Regions from separate parts of the Pseudomonas sp. GL_103 genome, predicted to be linked through region 1. Evidence: predicted binding sites of a transcription regulator. Region 1 holds the regulator's gene; each other region holds the start of a gene.

Region 1 (7,213 bases):
GCTTGATCACCTGGCCTGTGAGGTCCTGGTAATCCTGGGCGAGCAGGATGTCGTTGAGGTTGCCCGACACCGCGCGATTGTCCGTGCCGCTGCGCGTCAGGAACCCGTCGACCCGCCGGGCCAGTTCACGAAATTCTTCGGCGCCGACTTCGCGACGCATGAAGCGCCCCCAGTCCGCGCTCAACACCTTGGCTTCATCGGCCAGGCCATTGACCAGTGGCGTGGCACTTTCCACCAGATCCATGGTGCGGTTGGCCGCCGCCTCGGTCAGCTTGACCACATAGCCCAGGCGCTCGGTGGCATCGGTGATCTGCGACACTTCTTCGGCTTGCGGCATGTGCGGGTCAATCTGGAAATTGACGATCGCGCTATGCAGTTCGCGAGTGAGCTTGCCCACTTCCTGATACAGGCCGCGGTCACGGGTCTGGTTGAGCTCATGGATCAATTGCACCGCGTCGCCGAACTTGCCTTTTTCAAGGCTCGCGACCAATTCGACGGCGTGTTTTTTCAGGGTCGATTCAAAATCGCCCAATGAAGTTTCGTTATTGCCCATAGCTCCCCCGTGGCGCACTCATCAACCGATGCGTTCGAAAATCTTCTCGATTTTTTCTTTCAACGCCTGGGCCGTGAAGGGCTTGACCACATAGCCGTTAACGCCAGCCTGGGCCGCTTCGATGATCTGCTCGCGCTTGGCTTCAGCGGTCACCATCAGCACCGGCAGGTGCTTGAGCTTTTCATCGGCACGCACGTGGCGCAGCAGATCGATACCGGTCATGCCAGGCATGTTCCAGTCCGTTACCAGAAAGTCGATGCTTCCGCTGTTGAGCACCGGAATGGCGGTAGTGCCATCGTCGGCCTCGACGGTGTTGGTGAACCCAAGGTCACGCAGCAGGTTCTTGATGATCCGCCGCATCGTTGAGAAGTCATCAACGATGAGGATTTTCATGTTCTTGTCCAATTCGACCTCCAAGCAGTCTTAAACGCGCCCAGCACCTGGACGCGCCATTTCAATCAATCCGGCAAAGCACTCAATGACTGTCTGGAGCACAACAGATCGCGACCGGCGCAGTTCAAAACCACACCAGCCTCGTTCGCAGTGTCCCCACACTGCCTTCAGCGCGCTCGCCACTCCCCCAAACGCCCCCGCAAGCGGGCCGCGCACTGGCTGTGTAACTGGCTGACCCGCGATTCGCTGACCCCCAGGACCTCACCGATTTCCTTGAGGTTCAGCTCCTCGTCGTAGTACAGCGCCAACACCAGTCGCTCACGCTCCGGCAAATTGGCAATCGCATCCGCCAGCGCAGCCTGGAAGCGTTCATCCTCCAGGTCGCGTGACGGCTCGAGATGAGCACTCGCGCCATCCTCGTGCAGCCCTTCGTGTTCGCCGTCCTGCAACAGGTCGTCGAAACTGAACAGCCGGCTGCCCAGGGTGTCGTTCAAAATCCCGTAGTAATCGTCGAGACTCAATTGGAGTTCGGCCGCAACTTCGTGATCTTTAGCGTCACGGCCGGTTTTCGCTTCAATCGAGCGAATGGCATCGCTGACCATGCGCGTATTGCGGTGAACCGAACGTGGCGCCCAGTCCCCCTTGCGCACTTCATCGAGCATGGCGCCGCGGATTCGTATGCCCGCGTACGTCTCGAAACTGGCGCCTTTGCTGGCGTCATATTTGGTCGACACTTCAAGCAGGCCGATCATCCCGGCCTGGATCAGGTCTTCGACCTGGACACTTGCCGGCAGACGCGCCAGCAAGTGGTAGGCAATGCGTTTAACCAGCGGCGCATAACGCTCGATCAGCTCGTACTGCGCATCGCGTGCCGACTTCTTGTAGAGGTTGTAGCCGCTGGCTGTCATAGAACAGGTCCTGCTGTCTGCTGCACGAGCCGCTCGACGAAAAACTCCAGGTGCCCGCGCGGGTTGGCAGGCAGCGGCCAGGTATCGACCTTCTGCGCGATGGCCTTGAACGCCAGCGAGCACTTGGAACGCGGGAAGGCCTCGTAGACCGCGCGCTGCTTCTGCACGGCCTTGCGCACGCTTTCGTCGTAGGGCACCGCGCCGACGTATTGCAGGGCGACGTCGAGGAAGCGATCCGTGACCTTGGTCAACTTGGCGAACAGGTTGCGTCCTTCCTGCGGGCTCTGGGCCATGTTGGCCAGGACGCGGAAGCGGTTCATGCCGTAGTCGCGGTTCAGCAACTTGATCAACGCGTAGGCGTCGGTAATCGAGGTCGGCTCGTCGCACACCACCAGCAGCACTTCCTGGGCTGCGCGGACGAAACTGACTACCGAGTCACCAATGCCCGCGGCGGTGTCGATCACCAATACGTCGAGGTTGTCGCCGATATCACTGAAGGCCTGGATCAGGCCGGCGTGTTGCGCGGGGCTCAGATGCACCATGCTCTGAGTGCCGGATGCGGCCGGAACGATACGGATGCCGCCGGGTCCCTGCAGCAATACATCGCGCAGTTCGCAGCGGCCTTCGATCACGTCGGCCAGGGTACGTTTGGGTGTCAGTCCCAGCAGAACGTCGACGTTCGCCAGTCCAAGGTCCGCGTCCAACAGCATGACGCGCCGGCCAAGTTCGGCCAAAGCCAGGGACAAGTTCACTGACACATTAGTTTTCCCGACGCCACCTTTGCCGCCGGTCACCGCGATCACCTGTACGGGATGCATGCTGCCCATGTTATTTCTTTACCTTGTCTTGCATAGACGGAGGCCACATTACTGGCTGCGCGTTCACAAACGGAACAATGCATGGCAGACCATCGATGTAGGTACAAAAACTGTTCATTTTTACCTCAGCCAACCTGCTTGGTCGGACTGTGGTAGATGTCAGCGAACATGTCAGCCATGGCTTCTTCGCTGGGTTCTTCCTGCATTTGCACGCTCACGGCGCGGCTGACCAACTGGTGACGACGCGGCAGATGCAAATCATCCGGGATCCGCGGGCCATCGGTCAGGTAAGCCACCGGCAGTTCATGACTGATGGCAAGGCTCAACACCTCACCCAGACTTGCCGTTTCATCCAGTTTAGTCAGGATGCAGCCTGCGAGCCCACAACGCTTGTAACTGTGATAAGCGGCCGTTAGAACCTGTTTCTGGCTGGTGGTTGCCAGGACCAGATAATTTTTCGAGCGGATGCCACGACCGGCCAGGCTTTCGAGCTGCATGCGCAGGGCCGGATCGCTGGCCTGCAGGCCGGCGGTATCGATCAGCACCACACGCTTGCGCAGCAATGGCTCCAGGGCCTGCACCAGGGACTGGCCCGGATCGACGTGGGTCACCGAGACATTGAGAATACGCCCCAGGGTCTTGAGCTGCTCCTGGGCACCGATGCGGAAGCTGTCCATGCTCACCAGCGCAATGTTCTGCGCGCCGTACTTGAGCACGTAGCGGGCGGCCAGCTTGGCCAGGGTGGTGGTCTTGCCCATGCCGGCAGGGCCGACCATGGCGATCACACCGCCCTCTTCCAGCGGCTCGACTTCCGGGGTAACGATCATGCGCGCCAAGTGCGCCAGCAACATGCGCCAGGCCTGACGGGGCTCTTCGATTTCTGTGATCATCGCCAGCAGGTCGCGCGACAACGGGCCGGACAGGCCGATGCGCTGCAGGCGACGCCAGAGGTTGGCCTGGTCCGGACGGCTGCCTTGCAGCTGATTCCAGGCCAGGGAGCCCAACTGGACTTCCATGAGTTCGCGCAGGCTGTTGAGTTCGAAACGCATCGAGTCGAACGCACGTGGATCCACACCACCGGACGCTGGCGCAGCGGCCGGCGCGGGGCGACGGGGTTCGGCGTAGGTCGGCTCGATCAGCGGCTCGGCGGCGGTCAACGGCAAGCCGGCGAACAACTGGCGATTGGTCGCATTGTCGCTCTCGCCATCGCCACGCAGGCTCAATTCGGCCTGGGCGGTGACGATCCGCGACTGAGTCTTGCGCAGCTCGTCTTCGAGTTCCATGTTCGGAACCCGCGGCGCCAGTGCCGACAGCTTGTAATCCAGCGCAGCCGTCAGTTCGACACCCCCGGCGATCCGGCGGTTGCCAATAATAGCCGCATCAGCGCCCAGCTCATCGCGAACCAGCTTCATGGCCTGACGCATATCGGCGGCGAAAAAACGCTTAACTTGCATAAACCACTACCTCAGCCGTTGGGCCCTACTGTCGCAACGATGGTCACTTGCTTGTTGTCAGGGATTTCCTGGTAAGCCAACACATGCAAACCCGGGACTGCGAGCCGGCCAAATCGCGAGAGCATCGCGCGAACCGGACCGGCCACCAGCAGAATCACCGGCTGACCTTGCATCTCTTGACGCTGCGCCGCGTCGATCAGCGAACGTTGCAGCTTCTCAGCCATGCTTGGCTCCAGCAGAACGCCCTCTTCCGAGCCTTGTCCTGCCTTCTGCAGACTATTGAGCAATATCTGTTCCAACCTTGGCTCCAGCGTGATCACTGGCAGCTCCGACTCAGTGCCTACAATGCTTTGGACGATTGCACGGGATACACCAACCCGCACGGCAGCCACCAGCGCGGCGGTATCTTGACTCTTGGCGGCATTGTTGGCGATCGCCTCGGCAATGCTGCGGATATCGCGCACAGGCACTTGTTCGGCCAACAGCGATTGCAGCACCTTGAGCAGCTGCGACAGCGAAACCACGCCCGGTACCAGCTCCTCGGCCAGTTTCGGCGAGCTTTTGGCCAGCAATTGCATGAGTTGCTGCACTTCTTCGTGACCGATCAGTTCACTGGAATGCTTGTAGAGTATCTGGTTCAGGTGGGTAGCCACTACTGTACTGGCATCGACCACCGTATAACCAAGGGATTGCGCCTGGGCGCGCTGGCTGATTTCGATCCAGACCGCTTCCAGGCCGAAAGCCGGATCTTTGGCGGTAATGCCGTTGAGTGTGCCGTAGACCTGCCCCGGGTTGATCGCCAGCTCGCGATCCGGGTAGATCTCCGCTTCGGCCAGGATCACCCCCATGAGGGTCAGGCGATAGGCGCTTGGCGCCAGGTCGAGGTTGTCACGGATATGCACGGTCGGCATCAGGAAGCCCAGATCCTGGGACAGCTTCTTGCGCACACCCTTGATCCGCGCCAGCAACTGGCCGCCCTGGTTGCGGTCCACCAACGGAATCAGGCGATAACCCACTTCCAGGCCGATCATGTCGATCGGCGTCACGTCATCCCAGCCAAGCTCCTTGGTTTCCTGGGCGCGGGCCGGCGACGGCAGCAACTCCTGCTGGCGCTTGACCTCTTGCAGGGCCTGCACCTTGGCGACGTTCTGCTTTTTCCAGAACAGGTAAGCGCCACCGGCCGCCAAGGCCGCCATGCTCAGGAACGAGAAGTGCGGCATGCCGGGCACCAGGCCCATGACCGCCATCATACCGGCTGCTACCGCCAGCGCCTTGGGCGAGGCGAACATCTGGCGATTGATTTGCTTGCCCATGTCTTCCGAACCGGACGCACGGGTCACCATGATCGCCGCTGCTGTCGATAACAACAGTGATGGCAATTGCGCCACCAAACCGTCACCGATGGTCAGCAGCGCATACACCTTGCCGGCGTCGCCGAAGGTCATGCCGTGCTGGAAGATACCGACCGCCATGCCGCCGATCAGGTTGATGAACAGGATCAACAGGCCGGCGATGGCGTCACCCCGTACGAATTTGCTGGCACCGTCCATGGAACCGTAGAACTCGGCTTCCTGGGCCACTTCCGAGCGGCGGGCCTTGGCCTGGGCCTGATCGATCAGGCCGGCGTTGAGGTCGGCGTCGATCGCCATTTGCTTGCCGGGCATCGCATCGAGGGTGAATCGCGCGCTCACCTCGGAAATCCGCCCCGCGCCCTTGGTCACCACGACGAAGTTGATGATCATCAAGATCGCGAAGACCACGATACCGACCACGTAGTTACCGCCGATCACCACCTCACCGAAGGCCTGGATCACCTTGCCGGCGGCGGCATGGCCGTCCTGGCCGTGGAGCATCACCACCCGCGTGGAGGCCACGTTCAACGCCAGGCGCAGCAAGGTCGCCACCAGCAGAATGGTCGGGAACACCGCGAAATCCAGCGGGCGCAAGGCGTAGACGCACACCAGCAGCACGACGATGGACAGCGCGATGTTGAAGGTGAAGAACACGTCCAGCAGGAACGGCGGCACCGGCAACATCATCATCGCCAGCATGACCAGCAGCAACAGCGGCACGCCCAGATTGCCTCGACTGAGGTCGGCAACGTTTGTGCGGGCACTGTTGATTAACTGAGAGCGATCCACCGGTTTTCCCCGTTCCTTTAAAGCAAACTTTTGACGCCTGAAGCGGGCGCGGGGTGGCTACTGCAAGAAGCTTTCCAACTTTTGCCGGGAGGGCAATTGAGGGTGTTGAGCAAGCCTGTGCGGCTTCAGAAAAAGGCTAAATTTCAAAACAACGGAGAACCCTGTGGGAGCGAGCTTGCTCGCGATGACGTCGGCACAACAAACATACCTGCCGGCTGACCCACCGCTATCGCGAGCAAGCTCGCTCCCACAGGAATTGCGGCGCTCCGGACTGCCCAACCGTCGCAGAGACTACTGAATCTATCAGTTCTGCTAGTACCCACCTGCGACTGACCGACCGATACTCAATCGCCCTCCCTTTGAGAATCTGGAGCGACCTTCATGGAATCCACACAAGCCATCCTGCGTTGCCGCTACAGCTATGACCCGCTCGATCGGCTAATCAGCCAGTTTCAACCGGATGCACCCGCTCACCAGCGTTTTTACTGCAAAAGCCGCCTGGCCACCGAAATACAGGGGGCGATCGGATACTCGGTTTTTCAGAATGACGACCTGCTGCTGGCGCAACGCAAGAACCAGGGCGGTGCCGTTGAAAGCACGTTGCTGGCGACTGACCCGCAGCGCTCGGTACTGCACACCCTGACAGCCGATCAACAGCAACACCCCATCGCTTACTCACCCTACGGCCATCGGCGAACTGAAAACGGATTGACCAGCCTCTTGGGCTTCAATGGTGAACACCCGGACCCAGTCACTGGGGGTTATCTGCTTGGAAACGGATATCGAATTTTTAATCCGGTATTAATGCGATTCAATAGCCCGGACAACTTGAGCCCATTTGGAAAAGGCGGTCTGAATTGCTACATGTATTGCGGTGGCGACCCAGTAAATCGTATAGACCCGACCGGGCATTGGTGGCTGGAACTATTAAAAAGCAAGACGAGAG
Region 2 (7,213 bases), 3.0 Mb from region 1:
CTGATGCTGGTCGCCCTGTGTTTCGCCCTGTGCCTGGTGCCGGTGGCGCTGACCCGACGGATTCACCCGGCACCCTTGCATCCGGCACCGATGGAACCACGGTTTTTTATCAAGCGGGTGCCGCAGTCGTTGAGCACGGTGCTCGGGGCGGGCCTGATCGTTGGTTCGTTCTACGGTCTGGCACCGCTGTATGCCTCTCAGCAGGGATTGTCCACGGAGCAGGTCGGTCTGTTCATGGGTAGCTGTATTTTTGCCGGGTTGCTGGTGCAGTGGCCGCTGGGTTGGTTGTCCGATCGCTACGATCGGGCCGTGTTGATCCGCAGTTTCGCGTTCAGCCTGGCACTGGCTGCACTGCCGCTGGCGATCATGCCGCAGGTGCCGCTGGAGGTTCTGTTTATCGCCGGCTTCGTCTGTTCGCTGGTGCAGTTTTGCCTGTATCCATTGGCAGTGGCGTTCTCCAACGACCATGTCGAAGGCGATCGCCGGGTGTCCCTGACGGCAATGTTGCTGGTGACCTACGGCGTTGGCGCGAGTATCGGGCCACTGGTGGCAGGCGTGCTGATGAAGCTGTTCGGCAGCCAGATGCTCTATGCCTTCTTCAGTTTCTTTGCGTTGGTGCTGGTATGGCGGATTCGCCCGAAAGCAGTGACCAACCTGCATCAGGTCGACGACGCACCGCTGCATCACGTGGCCATGCCGGACAATATGACGAGTTCGCCACTGGTGGCCTGCCTCGACCCGCGTGTTGATGAACAGGTGGTGCAGGATCAGATGTGCAATCCGGTGAATCCGGAGCCGCCAGCCGAACCGGAAGCCGGATCAGAATCTGAATCCGATCAGCCGCCAGAAGATCCTGACTCGGGCCGCGAGCAAAGCTTTACCGAGGCCAGGCCTTAAAACCGGGGCATAAAAAACGGGCAGTCACCGCAAGGGACTGCCCGTTTTTTGTTGACGCTCTATTACATGTCGTCTTTGTCGAAGCGACGGGCTTCGCGTTGCAACTGGTAGACGAAGCGTTCGACCTGACGCTGCACCAGCCCGCTCATGTTGTGGAAGCGAACGCCGGCGAAGGTGGTGGAAATCCTTTCTTCGAAGTGCAGATAACGCAACTCGACCGGCGCGGTCATCTTGCCGAAGGGCAGGTCGGCGTTGAAGCGGTCGTAGACCTGGCCCAGTTGCAGGCTGCCAGTGATGTCGCCGTCAAAGCGCAGTTTGCAGCCGGTAGCGGAAATATCCAGCAGCTTGCCGCTGATCGGCGCCTTGAGCTTTTCGCCGTCGAGGTTGACGTTGACCAGTTGTGCCAGCTTCAGCGCGGCGCGGAACGCATTGCGGCGCTGGTGGTACACCACTTCATCGGGCAGGGGGCCGCGATAGCAGCGGCTGCCACCGGATTCGTCGATGTTCAACTGGCCGTTGCTTTCCCAGGCAATGCGTACGCCTTCGTGGAAGCCTTCGACCCGGAACGGCTCGCCCGCCAGCAGGTAACGCTCGCCATCACGGGGAATCATTTCGTCCAGGGCAATCATGTTGCTGTCACGGTCCAGGTCCACCAGGTAGCTCTGGAAGCGCTGGCTGCGCTCGTGGAACGTGATGATCAGCGGGTCATGGCTTTCGAGCAGCTGGCGCAGGTTGCTGGAGATTTCCAAGGGCGTGGAGAGCACCTTGGGTGGCTGCGGAGCATCATCCACGGATAAGGCATTGGACACGGTTAATCAATCTCCAGACAAAATTTGACTACGGCAGGCTAGCAGTTTGCCAGTATGTTGCGCGTCTTGATAGAGCGGGGGCATTGACCGGCTCATGCCTGACTGAGCGGGCGCGGCTTGGCAAGCTTGGAGAATGTTCCGCTGGCATCGTAAAGCGCCGGGGTTTCACCGCCGGTGAGGATTTTCAGCTGGGTGGCCGTAGCGGCCTGCTGAGTGAGGATCGACTGGCCGTTGTTGGCGTTGATGGCCTGGCACTGGGCCAGGAGATCGGTCAGCACGTCACTTTGCGCCAGCAACTGCTCGCCAATGCTCGACTGGCCGGCCAATTGCTCCAGACCGCCACGGTTGGTCGGCAGGTTGAGGCTGGCGAGGATTTCACTGCGCTTGCGGCCATGCTGTTCAAGCAAAACGACCAACGCCTGTTTCTGCGCCAGGATGTCCTCGAGCAATGGCATGTCGCGGCCATGCAATGCGAGGGATTCGGTCTGCAGTAACTCCAGCAGGTGTTGCGCTGGAGCAAAGTCGTCGGTGATCAGTTGCAGTAAATTTGTGTCGTGCATGGCTGGCCTTGGGTTTTAAGCGTCCAAAAGCCTGGCGCCGGCGGTAGCCTAGCGCTGGGCTTCGAAGTTGAGCAGTTTGCTGGCTACACGGTTGCTGTCGACTTTATAGCTGCCATCGGCAATCGCTGCTTTCAACTCGGCCACGCGGGCGTTGTCGACGGCAGGCTGATCGCGCAGCTTGTCAGTGACCTTCTGCAACTGTTGAGCCTCATTGCTGAGATGTACCGATTCCCCGCTTTTGACGGTACCGGCCTGTTCGGCCGCGGACTCCAGCGGCGCGGATTTGCCGGCCTCGGCGCTTTCCTTGCTGGCGCTGGTACGTGTACTGCCCGTCAGGGACGAGGAGCTGTTCAAACGGCTGAAATCGATGACCATGATAAAAAACCTCTGGGAATTTGGACGCTTGCCATGGTTTCGGCCATTCCCTGGAAAACTTTAGGCTCATTTATCAATGAACCTTGCGCGCGTCAGCGCTTGCCCTGCATGGAGCACAGTCTAGGGAACAGCCGCGGCAAGCGCCACATTCTGATGAACAGAGAGCCTTACATGGACACTTCCACCTGCCCTGGCGCCATGACCTGCGCCTTGATGACTCGTTGGGAGTTGAGGTTTTTCACCCGGATCTGTTCGCTCAGGCTGCCGTTTGACAGCGCTTCGCCCGGCATGCGCACGCTGAGGGTACCGCTGCGGGCGGTTATCACCACCTGATCGCCCTTGCGAATGACTTCGGCCTGTTCGATGTTCACCAGGGTGATCACCTGGTCGGCGACCATTGGTCGGGTCAGTCGCTGCCCGATCGCCTGATCAAGAGAGGTCAAGTAGCCCTGGCTGATGAGACTGATATCGCGCTCGCGCAGGACTACATCCCCAGGCTCGACGATGGCGGCGCGGCGCAGTGGCCGGGCGCTGGTCACGACATCGCGAAACAGGCGGACTTGAGCGGGTACGAACACTGTCCAGGGGGAAGCGCCTTCGCAGCGAACCTTGACCGTAACCCGTCCCAGCGGCTTGGGGCTCTCGAGCGTTGCTGTCAATTCCTTGTCGCACATGGGCATGTGCATGCGCGGATCGAGTTGGTTGACCTGGATCTCGTAGCGACCCTCCGTTTGACTGGTAGCCAGATAGTCTTCTACGGTGAATTCAAGAAAGCCCTGAGTGACGCCGATAAGCATGTCAGGCAAGGTAACCGCGTCAGCAAGGGCAGGGCTGCCAGCGTTGAACAGGCAAACAGCCGCCAGCACGCCGAGCAATTTGCGATAGGGTGTGGTCGGGCGTCGAAAAAATGTCGGTTCTGTGTTCATAACGATTAAAAAAGCAAGCGCCGTGCCGTTTAGTGATGAAGGCGCGTCGCAACAACACTTGGCGTTGGTGTAGGAGTCTGGGCATGGCTGGTGTAATGGATTCGGTAAACCAGCGCACGCAACTGGTGGGGCAGAATCGCCTTGAGCTGTTGTTGTTCCGTCTCGACGGCCAGCAACTGTACGGGATCAACGTGTTCAAGGTTCGGGAGGTGCTGCAATGCCCCAAACTGACGCTGATGCCCAAATCCAGTCCTGTCGTGTGCGGCGTGGCGAACATCCGGGGGGCGACCATTCCGATCCTTGATCTGGCGATGGCGACTGGCTCCGGTGCGCTGAAGGACAAGAACAACCCTTTCGTGATCATCACGGAGTACAACACCAAGACTCAGGGTTTCCTGGTCCGCTCGGTGGAGCGCATCGTCAACATGAACTGGGAGGAGATCCATCCGCCGCCCAAGGGCACCGGGCGCGATCACTACCTGACGGCGGTGACGCGGGTCGACAATCAGTTGGTCGAAATCATCGACGTCGAGAAGGTGCTGGCGGAAGTGGCGCCGACGCCGGAAGCGATTTCCGTCGGTGTGGTGGATGTCGAGACCCAGCACAAGGCGCTTTCGTTGCGCGTGCTGACGGTCGACGACTCGTCGGTGGCGCGCAAGCAGGTCACGCGTTGCCTGCAAACGGTCGGCGTCGAAGTGGTGGCGTTGAACGACGGTCGGCAAGCGCTGGACTACCTGCGCAAACTGGTCAACGAGGGCAAGAAGCCGGAAGAAGAGTTCCTGATGATGATCTCCGACATCGAGATGCCGGAGATGGACGGGTACACCCTGACGGCGGAAATCCGCAACGACCCGCGCATGCAAAAGCTTCATATCATCCTGCATACTTCGTTGTCGGGGGTATTCAATCAGGCGATGGTCAAGAAGGTCGGTGCCGATGACTTCCTGGCCAAGTTCCGTCCTGATGACCTGGCATCCCGGGTAGTCGACCGGATCAAAGCAGCAGATATCAGCTAGGGGCCCGTGCCCCTGGCAGTCAACACGATTTAAGAGGCGGCATCATTGTCTACGGGTAATTTGGATTTCGAACAGTTCCGGGTATTCCTGGAAAAAGCCTGTGGCATTTTGCTCGGTGAAAACAAGCAGTACCTGGTCTCCAGCCGTCTCAACAAACTGATGGAACAGCAAGGCATCAAGTCTTTGGGGGATCTGGTTCAGCGCATGCAGACCCAGCCGCGCAGCGGTTTGCGCGAGCAGGTGGTGGATGCCATGACCACCAACGAAACCCTGTGGTTTCGTGACACCTACCCGTTTGAGGTCTTGAAGAACAAGGTACTGCCCGAAGCGATCAAGGCCAGTCCCGGCCAGCGCCTGCGCATCTGGTCGGCAGCGTGCTCGTCGGGCCAGGAACCGTATTCGCTGTCGATGTCCATCGATGAGTTCGAGCGGGTCAACATGGGCCAGTTGCGGATGGGGGTGCAGATTGTTGCCACCGACCTGTCCGGCACAATGCTGAACAACTGCAAGACCGGCGAGTACGACAGCCTGGCCATCGGCCGCGGTCTGTCGCCCGAGCGTCTGCAGCGTTATTTCGACCCGAAAGGGCCGGGACGCTGGGCGATCAAGGCACCGATCAAGAGCCGTGTGGAATTCCGTTCATTCAACCTGCTGGACAGCTACGCGAGCCTCGGCAAGTTCGACATCGTGTTTTGCCGCAACGTATTGATCTACTTCTCCGCCGAGGTGAAGAAGGACATCCTGTTGCGCATCCACAGTACGTTGAAGCCGGGCGGTTACCTGTTCCTCGGTGCTTCCGAAGCGCTGAACGGTTTGCCGGATCATTACCAGATGGTCCAGTGCAGCCCGGGGATCATTTACCAGGCGAAGTGATGCAAAAGCGGCGCGCATAAAAAACGGGAGTCCTCAGGGACTCCTTTTTTATGCGCGGCGCTTTTGCATCACGTAGGAGCTGCCGAAGGCTGCGATCTTTTGATCTTGATCTTGAAAAGCACAATCAAAAGATCGCAGCCTTCGGCAGCTCCTACAGGGGACGTGTTGCGTAGGACAAGCGGCAGAAAAGCGGCATCCGGCGGAAAACCGTTGCCGCTTTTCTGGCATTGCCGCGTTGCCATGGCCGGCAAAGCCCCGGTTTCCGGGGTTTTTTGAATTGGCATGGGGCTTGCTAAGTTGATCCTACGAAAAATCAGGTCACCCGAAGGTTTCCCGACATGAGCATCAGCTTCGATAAAGCGCTCGGTATCCACGAACAAGCCCTGGGCTTCCGCGCCCAGCGTGCCGAAGTCCTGGCCAACAACATCGCCAACGCCGACACCCCGAACTACAAGGCTCGGGATCTGGACTTCTCGAAAGTGCTCGCCGAGCAGAACGAGAAAACCAAAAGCGGCACCTTCGCCTTGAACATGACCAACAGCCGTCATATCGAAGCTGAAGGCCTGGGCAATGGCGACGAGTCGTTGCTGTATCGCACGCCGATGCAACCGTCGATCGACCAGAACACCGTGGACGCCCAACTGGAACAGTCGAATTACGCGGAAAACGCGATCGGCTTCCAGGCCAGCTTCACCCTGCTCAACAGCAAATTCAAAGGGCTGGTGTCAGCCCTGCGCGGAGAGTAAGCCATGTCTCTATCCAGTGTTTTCAACATTGCCGGTAGCGGCATGAGTGCGCAGACCACGCGCCTGAACACCGTCGCTTCGAACATCGCCAACGCCGAGACGGTCTCGTCGAGCATCGACCAGACCTACCGTGCGCGCCACCCGGTATTCGCCACCATGTTCCAGGGCGGGCAGAGCGGCGGCAGCGATTCGCTGTTCCAGAGCCAGGACGCTGCCGGTCAGGGCGTTCAGGTGCTGGGTGTGGTCGAAGACCAGAGCAATCTTGAAGCGCGCTACGAGCCGAACCATCCGGCGGCCGATGCCAAGGGTTACGTCTACTACCCGAACGTCAACGTGGTGGAGGAAATGGCCGACATGATTTCCGCGAGCCGTTCGTTCCAGACCAACGCCGAAATGATGAACACCGCCAAAACCATGATGCAGAAGGTCCTGACCCTCGGTCAGTGATAAGGGGCGAGTCAGATGAGTGTTACCGATTCCACCAGTGGTTTGAGCCTCAAGGACATCCTGGCCAACTCTTCGATCAAGACCACTACCACGACTGACGGCCTCGCGTCGGCAACCGGCAGCGCCACGGGCAACAAGGCCCTGGGCAAGGATGCATTCCTGCAATTGCTGGTTACGCAGTTGAAAAACCAGAACCCGCTGGAACCTCAGGACAACGGCGCTTTCGTGGCCCAGTTGGCGCAGTTCAGCAGCCTGGAAGGCATCACTACGCTCAACGACACCGTGAGCGGGCTGGCCAGCAACTACAATTCGTCCCAGGCATTGCAGGCTTCGTCGCTGGTGGGGCGTTCGGTCATTGCACCCGGTGACAAGGCCGTGGTCGACACGTCGAAGAGCCTCAGCGGTACGGTGGTGGTGCCATCGTCGGTGGCCGCCGCCACCCTGAAGATCACTGCTGCGGACGGCAAGACCGTACGCACCATCGACCTGGGCGCTCAGAAAGCAGGCAACGCCAGTTTCATCTGGGACGGCAAGAATGACGCGGGCGAAACGGTAGCTGCCGGC
Region 3 (7,213 bases), 2.2 Mb from region 1:
CGCCAGCTCACTCGCCCTCACCATTGCGCACCCCGCAGCATGTCGATGCGGCGGAAGGTTTCATACAGCGAGATCATGTCGCCCTGCGCCATGATCTCCAGCGGCGAACGCCCGTTGAAAAACTCGTTGTCATTGGCCATCGAGGCAAAGCCATAGACGTTATCCGGGTTGTCGAACACCAGCCGCAACGTCGCGTGAATGTTCAGCACAAAGCTGATGCGCTGCATCTGATCCGCATCCAGCGCCACCGCCCAATCCGGGTCCCGCTGCCGGGCGCGGGTGTAGGTGCTGCGGGAGATGCGCAGGATGCGACAGGCCTGATCACTGGTGGCTTTCCACTTTTCCAGAATGCTCACCGCGGCGCGCAGGCCGGTGACGCATTGGTTTTTGCTGAAGGATTGAGGTTGCAGGGGGACGGCCATGATCCAGTCCTTGTATTGCGTCTATAGATTCAAATGTAGATAGATTGAATCTATAGAGCAATGCTGGTGCGACGGATGGGCCCGGCATGCCAATGCAACGAAGAGTTCAGCTGGCGGTGAGGGACCGTCTGCCGGCCAAACTCTGACTGAAGGTATCCCAGCATCGCCTCGACAGCTGAAGAGTCAGGTCAGACTTTGCCTTCACATTTTATTTCACATGACTAATCGCTTAAAAAGCCTGATTTTGTTGGTTTTTATGTAACTTTGTGGAGCTTTTTAACTGAGCTGCCTTCACGTTTTGTTTCACAAATTTGTTTGAAAAAACTCCAAGATTCTGAAGATTCAATCGCCAACAAATACAAGACGGGCTCCGGTATTCAATTACTTCGCTGCGGCGTCCTCAAGTATCGCCTACAACTAGCACGGCCACCGGGTTACCCGCCGTTTTTTTCCCATTGCGAATAAACGCAGCGCCCACGGCAGCCTCACTGATGAAACGTGCGCCCCAACGCATCCAGCCGAGTCGCAATCGGCGGCAAGCGCCGACTGCTCAGCGCCAGCGTCTCCACATCATCCGCCGTGTTCTGCGCAATGCTCTGCACCGACTGCAAGCGCCCGACAATCTCGAAACTCGCCGTGGACTGTTCGCGGGTCGTCGTGACAATTCGCCCATTGAGTTCATCGATCTGCGAGATGTCGCTGCCGACGGCCTGCAACATCGCTGCCGCCAACTGACTGTCCTCGACACAGCGCTCTACACCTTCGCGACTGTCCTGCATGGCCTCCACGGCTTTGCGGCTGCCTTGCTGCAACGCCTCGATGATGGTCCGGATTTCCTTGGTGGACACCGCTGTGCGTTGCGCCAAGCTGCGCACTTCATCGGCCACCACCGCAAAGCCCCGGCCTTGCTCGCCGGCGCGCGCCGCTTCAATGGCCGCGTTGAGCGCCAGCAAGTTGGTCTGCTCGGCAATGCTGCTGATCACCTCCAGCACCGTACCGATCTGCTGTGCCTGCCCGGCGAGCACCTGCACGGTCTGGTTGGTGCCTTCCAGGCGTGAGGCCAGCTGAGTGATTTCCTGCCGCGCACGGTTCACGCTTTCCTGCCCGCGGGTGACTTGCGCGCTGGCCTGGCCGGCATGTGCAACGGCATGCTCGACATGCACCACGATGTGCTCCATCGCATCGCCCATACGCTGCATCGAGCCGGTCATCTGCGCGATTTCCGTCAACTGATGCTTGGCGCCTTTCTCCAGCGTGTTACTGGCCTTGGCCAACTCCTGGCCCAACTGACCCAAACCCTGAGAGTCACGCACCACGCCGTCCACCAGCACGGTGATCTGCATCAAAAACTGATCGAAGCGTTGCGCCAGCGACACATGCACCCGCGCCTTGTCACCCTGGCCGGCACCAGCGGTGAACTGGGACGTGGTGGCGAGCATCTTGTCCAGCATGTCCTGGCTTTCCACCGCATCGGCCTGGCTGTGCAGCGCCAGATAGAGCAGCGCGACCGTCTCCATCACCACATAAAAGGCGTGAACGAACACCATCGTCCAGCCACCGTGATGGGCCATCACAAACACCGGAAAACCCTGATGCTGCAGCACATGAAACACCACGTGATGCAGCGCAATCGTCACCGCCGCCACCAGAATCGGCAGCCAGTCCCGATAAAACGTCAACACCGCCAACAACGCAAAAATCCCGAAGTGCGACTCAATGACCCCCTCGGCCTGATTGATATGCAACGCCGCCATCACCATCAAACCCACGCCCAGCAAACAACGCATCAACCGCGACCCGCCGATGGCGCGATACAACAGCGTCAACAACACACTGGTACCACCGCCCACCAGCAACGCTTGCTTGAACGTGTCGTGCCAGAACGCCAGGCCAATAGCGAAAGCGAACATCAGCCAGATCAGGCCCAGCATGATGCGGTCGGCTTTGCGGTAGTGGTCGAGGAAACGAGGGGGGAAGGGCATGTACGCTTACTCCATGTATTCGAACCGGAAAAACCGAGGTAGGACTGATACCGGAAGAAAAGTCTGACACTGTGGCGAGGGAGCTTGCTCCCGCTGGGCTGCGAAGCGGCCCCCCAAAAAAAAATGGGACTGCTATGCAGTCCAACGGGAGCAAGCTCCCTCGCCACAGGTCTTTTATCGCTTGAGCCATTGAGGCAAATCGGTTGGCGGCATGGTCGAGGTGAACTTGAGACGCCGTGGAGAGCGTAGCCCTTGGCCATCATTCTTGATGGGCATAGCGTCGCTCGTGGAAAACAATGTCCGATATAGAGGCAAGTAATGCTGAAGTGACCGGGAGTACGACAGACTCCGTTGCAAAGCCTGTCGTGCACCCGAGGTCCTTACGACTTCTTCGGCGGATAGTTACCGCGCAAGCCGCCGGACTTGTTGCCGGTTTTGCTCGGCAGGTTCGGCAGATTCGGCACCAACGGACGGGATCTGGGCTGGGGGTTGGAGCGGCTTTGGGGTTGAGGTTGCTTGCTCATGGTTCGCCTCCTGATTTTCAGGGATTCGCGAAGTGGTTTACAGTTGAAGTTTAGCTAATGGACTATGGGCTGGGTCGTTTGGCACTTGGGGAGTGTGTTGTGAGCGATCAGCTTTTCTTTTTCGACTCCATTGATAGAGCCCCTTACGCAATTCTCGGATTTTGCCTACGATTTTGGCAGGATTTACCCGCTATTCCAAAGATGAAAAACGGGAAATATTGACGACGAAAAAGGGGGCACCGGCTGTTCGGGGAGAACTATTTGAACAGCAAAGCTCGAAAGGATGAGCCCAACAGGGGCTCAGGTAGCAGACACGACTCGTGACTCACACAGGAAGTAGCAGCATGTCCACACAACCTACGAATCAAGCCAGCATTGAACAACTGCACCGCGACGTTGCAGCTTTTGCCGAAGAGATGCGTAGTCCCGCCCCGAGCGCGATCCGCTCTGCTGTGGTGCCGTTCAGCATCGGTGCCGCGCTGGCACTGGCAATCTTTGTTGTCGTCGCCCTGGTAGTCCGACTGATCTAGTCTCTTAGCCTCGCGCCGATGGTTGGGGCGCTTGGGTGAAACAGGTGTAAATCTGTTTCAGGACTAGACCAAAAGAAGAACACAGGCGCCTTAGGCGCCCAAATGTAGTCACTCTCTCACCTGCGCCTGCAACTGCCGCTCATCATCTTCCGCGCGCGACGTATGCAGTAAATATTGAAGTGTTGGAATTGCTACGTTGTTGCGGCATAACTTTTGTGCTGTCTATTTTATGGAATTGATAATGTTGCATGGAGTGCTATATGCAAAAACCAATTACACATTATTCATCTTTAATAACGCCTGAGTCTCGACAGGTTCAAGCTACAGAAGCCCAAGTTTTTCCTTCAAGCTTCGATAGTATTTTGTTTTGGGATGGGACTGTCCCGGCAGTTACTACGCCCCATAGTATTGAAAGTACCAAAAACCCCAGTAACGCATACCAAAAGTTGGAGGCGATAGGGCTTTCGGTGCACGATCAGATAACGAGTGTTTTTTCTGGTGCTACACCGAATGTTCGAGATTATCTAGAAAAACGCATAGTCGCAGCCATTGACGGGCAGGAGTTCAATGCATTGGAGGCTGCCTTAAAAAAGAAAGCGATCATCGTAGAGCTTCTGCAAAGGGCCAGAATCCATAGAAGTTGGCACGAAGCACTACTATATAATGGTTTAGACGCATTGTCGCTAGACAGGAAAATGAGTGCCGCTGTATTTGCATCGAATGCGGATGCAGAAGACGATATGGCAGTGCGACAAAGCTTTTATGAAGAATACCTATTATCGCTAACTGCCGCCTACGTGAAACGAATCCTGGTCGAAGCCATCCCCATTCTGGCGGACGCTTCCACAACTGCAGACACTGAAATCCATCGCGCCCTGGCAAGGGGCGAAGTTGCTTACACCTATAGGTTACCCATTGGTAATGGTGCGGAGGCAGGAACTGTGGCGGGTGCCATTGCCATCCATGTCGCCGATGGTTGGACCTTCAGGGCAGTGATCCATGAAGGCATTCAGTTGTTGGCAGGTTTGGGGGAAGCACTTATCAGTCGGGCCACTGCTGTTGGGATCGGGGCCTTGTTCTATTCACCTGCTCTTGCTAACGGCGAACGCTTTCCTCAAACAGTTCTCACACTGTCCGGTAGCACTTTTTTACCAGAGCTGCCGTCAAACCTGAATGAAATCGCCGCTACCGAAGGAACCATTGACCTTCCTTATCGGATTTTTGGCGACCTTAACCAATACACACTTGTTGCAACCCCGGCTGGAGGGAGTGTCTCGGCAGAAGTGCCAGTGCGAGCATTGGCATTCGATCCAACGACCAGCAGCTACAGTTTCACGTCAAACGATACACCGCCCAATATCCTCAGTTTTCCCATTATTCACTTGGGAAACGGATCGACAACTTCGCCCGCCCGACCTGCGCAAGTACCGACTTACACTGGAGTTACGCTGTCGCCATTGCTTGTGCAGCCTGAAACCTTACCCGCGTTCGAATTGCCTGATTTCAGGGATTGCATTTACTGCTTTCCGATTGAAAGCGGTCTGCCGCCAATCTACGTTGTTTTTAATAGGCCTTATGAGGGAGCAACCACCAAGGGAAAATACAGCGGTCGATTTTTCAATCCTGCCAAAGCTGGAGGCCCAATTCTCGATCTCGATTGGACAAGTGCTACCGTGAGCCAAACGGGTATTGACCTGGTCAAATTACATACGGGACGTTTCAGGTCTTCGGATGCCAATGCCATCATGATTGATCGCTTGAAAAAAATTCTGCTGGGTGAATTGGTAATCACAGATGTGGACAAACGCTTCTATACTCATGAAATCAGAGAGCTCGAACGTTTCAGAGCATTAGGTGTAGCTGACGGTGTAAACTCGGATGACGGTGTTATTTGGAACAATACTCACGCCGCGACGCTGGAGGACTACAAAGTCAAAGATGCTTTTGAACTGCTCTATACGCCTGATGCTATAGAAGCGGATCGAAAACAAAGTGAACGAGAGTACAAGGAACTTGGAGGGGTAAAATAATGAGCGTCATTGCAACCATCGTACTTAACGAAAAACCTGAAGAGGTAATTCTATTTCTTACCAAAAATGAATTAGGTATCTCCTTTCCTCGGCTTGATGGCCTTTATAATCTGGCTAACTGGGCGCATGTGGAGAACAACATAGGGTTATTGAACCTTGTCCATAAAATGTGTGATGCCGGTTTTATCAAATATAGTGGGGGCGGAGTTGTGAGAGGGCCCAACTGGAGAGAGCCGGCATTCATGCTCGAAGGCAAATATACCTTTGATTGACAGCACCAAGTGCCCGAACTCAGGTGCCAGAGAACGGTGGCAGTAGCCATCATTTCGTGGTCGTCCGGTTCCCTTGTCCAGTCGTTTAGATCATCGAAGGTTTACCAGGTTGAGCCGCTGTCGCAGCGGCTCTTCTCTTTGTTACGGGTATATTGAGTATCTTCGCCTGATTGGTTTTTCGCGGCCTCGAATCAAGCTGACGGGTAACCCCTTTCTGGAGTAGCAATAAAATGGGCGCAAGAGCACCCATTTTCATTTACTCCGCAGCCTGCGCCCGCAACCGTCGCCCAATCACATCCATCAAATCACAACCATCGCGCAACGGAATGACCAGCAGCTTGGAAAAGTCCTCCAGCACCACCGTGTCGCAACCGAGTTCGGATCGGTAGGCAATGTTTTCCAGCACCTGTGTGACTGTCCGAATACGGTAATCCGCCATGGCTTGCAGGACGTCGAGTGGGGCTTGGGTGTCGATGAGCAGGGAGGCCGGAACCAGGTCGATTCCGGTAAGAGGCATGTATCGATTCATTGTGAAGATCTCTATTTGATTGGCTCAAGGCCGTCACGCAGTCGTCGCCAAACGAATGGGTGGCAGCTGTGCGCAGGTTGGCGAACCGGCAACAGAGAAAACCGGCAGACCCGAAGGTCTCCCGCGCACAGCCGCCATAACAGCGGCTTTGCGGGTGCGATGATACCTGCAATGAAGCGGATAGCCTTCGCATTCTCTGTAATCAGGTCGCCAAACCCGAATCGCCATTTGGGCGACGGCGCTGACTATATGCCGCATGAGATCAGCGCGGGAAGGTGAGAGATTCCGAGCTTTGTGTAGGACCGGTGACGATGAAACTTCAGACCTTTCACCTCACGTCGCTGGAAATATAAACACAGACCTGAGATGTTCACGGCCCCTTGGATTCAGCCACCCACGCTATCCTTAATCATCGCTCACGCCGTCGAGATGGACCTTCCCGAATGCAAACCCCGAACCCCCAACGCCCCCTCTGGAAAACCTACCTGTTTTTCCTCGCCCCGATGGTCCTGTCGAACTTCCTGCAATCCATGTCCGGCACGGTCAACAGCATCTACATCGGCCAGATGCTCGGCACCCAGGCGCTGGCGGCGGTGTCGGGGATGTTTCCCATCGTGTTTTTCTTCATCGCCCTGGTGATCGGCCTTGGTGCCGGCGCGGGGGTGTTGATCGGGCAGGCGTGGGGGGCGCGGGAGACGCATCTGGTGAAGGCGATTGCCGGGGCGACGTTGTTGTTGGGGGTGTTGATCGGGTTGGTGGCGGCGGTGGTGGGGAGTGTGTTTGCGCAGTCGGCGTTGGTGGGGTTGGGGACGCCGGCGGATGTGCTGGACGATGCGGTGGCGTATGCCCATGTGATGTTGTGGATCATGCCGTCGCTGTTGGTGTTTGTGTTGTTCACGCAGTTGCTGCGCGGGGTGAGTGATA

Evidence for each region. The regulator FliA, encoded in region 1, starts transcription of late flagellar genes. The targets are predictions, from matches to a motif close to CTAAAGTTTNNNNNNNNNNNGCCGNTAA.
Region 2: a site for FliA is predicted at 2,678-2,705, ahead of flgM (flagellar biosynthesis anti-sigma factor FlgM). Genes of this name have one in related genera too.
Region 3: a site for FliA is predicted at 2,608-2,635, ahead of AC3IP0_RS18040 (methyl-accepting chemotaxis protein). Genes of this name have one in related genera too.

What each region holds. Positions count from the first base shown of each region.
Region 1 is NZ_CM174420.1:1,798,849-1,806,061, reverse strand. It holds gene AC3IP0_RS08150 (protein phosphatase CheZ) at 1-553, opposite strand, end outside; gene AC3IP0_RS08145 (chemotaxis response regulator CheY) at 575-946, opposite strand; gene fliA (RNA polymerase sigma factor FliA) at 1,114-1,854, opposite strand; gene fleN (flagellar synthesis regulator FleN) at 1,851-2,681, opposite strand; gene flhF (flagellar biosynthesis GTPase FlhF) at 2,798-4,126, opposite strand; gene flhA (flagellar biosynthesis protein FlhA) at 4,138-6,267, opposite strand; gene AC3IP0_RS08120 (RHS repeat-associated core domain-containing protein) at 6,649-7,213, shown strand, end outside.
Region 2 is NZ_CM174420.1:4,834,971-4,842,183, reverse strand. It holds gene AC3IP0_RS21705 (MFS transporter) at 1-897, shown strand, start outside; gene AC3IP0_RS21700 (flagellar brake protein) at 960-1,706, opposite strand; gene AC3IP0_RS21695 (flagella synthesis protein FlgN) at 1,799-2,266, opposite strand; gene flgM (flagellar biosynthesis anti-sigma factor FlgM) at 2,315-2,641, opposite strand; gene flgA (flagellar basal body P-ring formation chaperone FlgA) at 2,809-3,567, opposite strand; gene AC3IP0_RS21680 (chemotaxis protein CheV) at 3,651-4,583, shown strand; gene cheR (protein-glutamate O-methyltransferase CheR) at 4,629-5,456, shown strand; gene AC3IP0_RS21670 (hypothetical protein) at 5,525-5,740, opposite strand; gene flgB (flagellar basal body rod protein FlgB) at 5,795-6,202, shown strand; gene flgC (flagellar basal body rod protein FlgC) at 6,206-6,649, shown strand; gene flgD (flagellar hook assembly protein FlgD) at 6,665-7,213, shown strand, end outside.
Region 3 is NZ_CM174420.1:4,009,853-4,017,065, reverse strand. It holds gene AC3IP0_RS18050 (RES family NAD+ phosphorylase) at 1-24, opposite strand, end outside; gene AC3IP0_RS18045 (antitoxin Xre-like helix-turn-helix domain-containing protein) at 18-422, opposite strand; gene AC3IP0_RS18040 (methyl-accepting chemotaxis protein) at 908-2,404, opposite strand; gene AC3IP0_RS18035 (hypothetical protein) at 2,785-2,928, opposite strand; gene AC3IP0_RS18030 (hypothetical protein) at 3,273-3,458, shown strand; gene AC3IP0_RS18025 (S-type pyocin domain-containing protein) at 3,719-5,488, shown strand; gene AC3IP0_RS18020 (hypothetical protein) at 5,488-5,760, shown strand; gene AC3IP0_RS18015 (hypothetical protein) at 6,017-6,289, opposite strand; gene AC3IP0_RS18010 (MATE family efflux transporter) at 6,733-7,213, shown strand, end outside.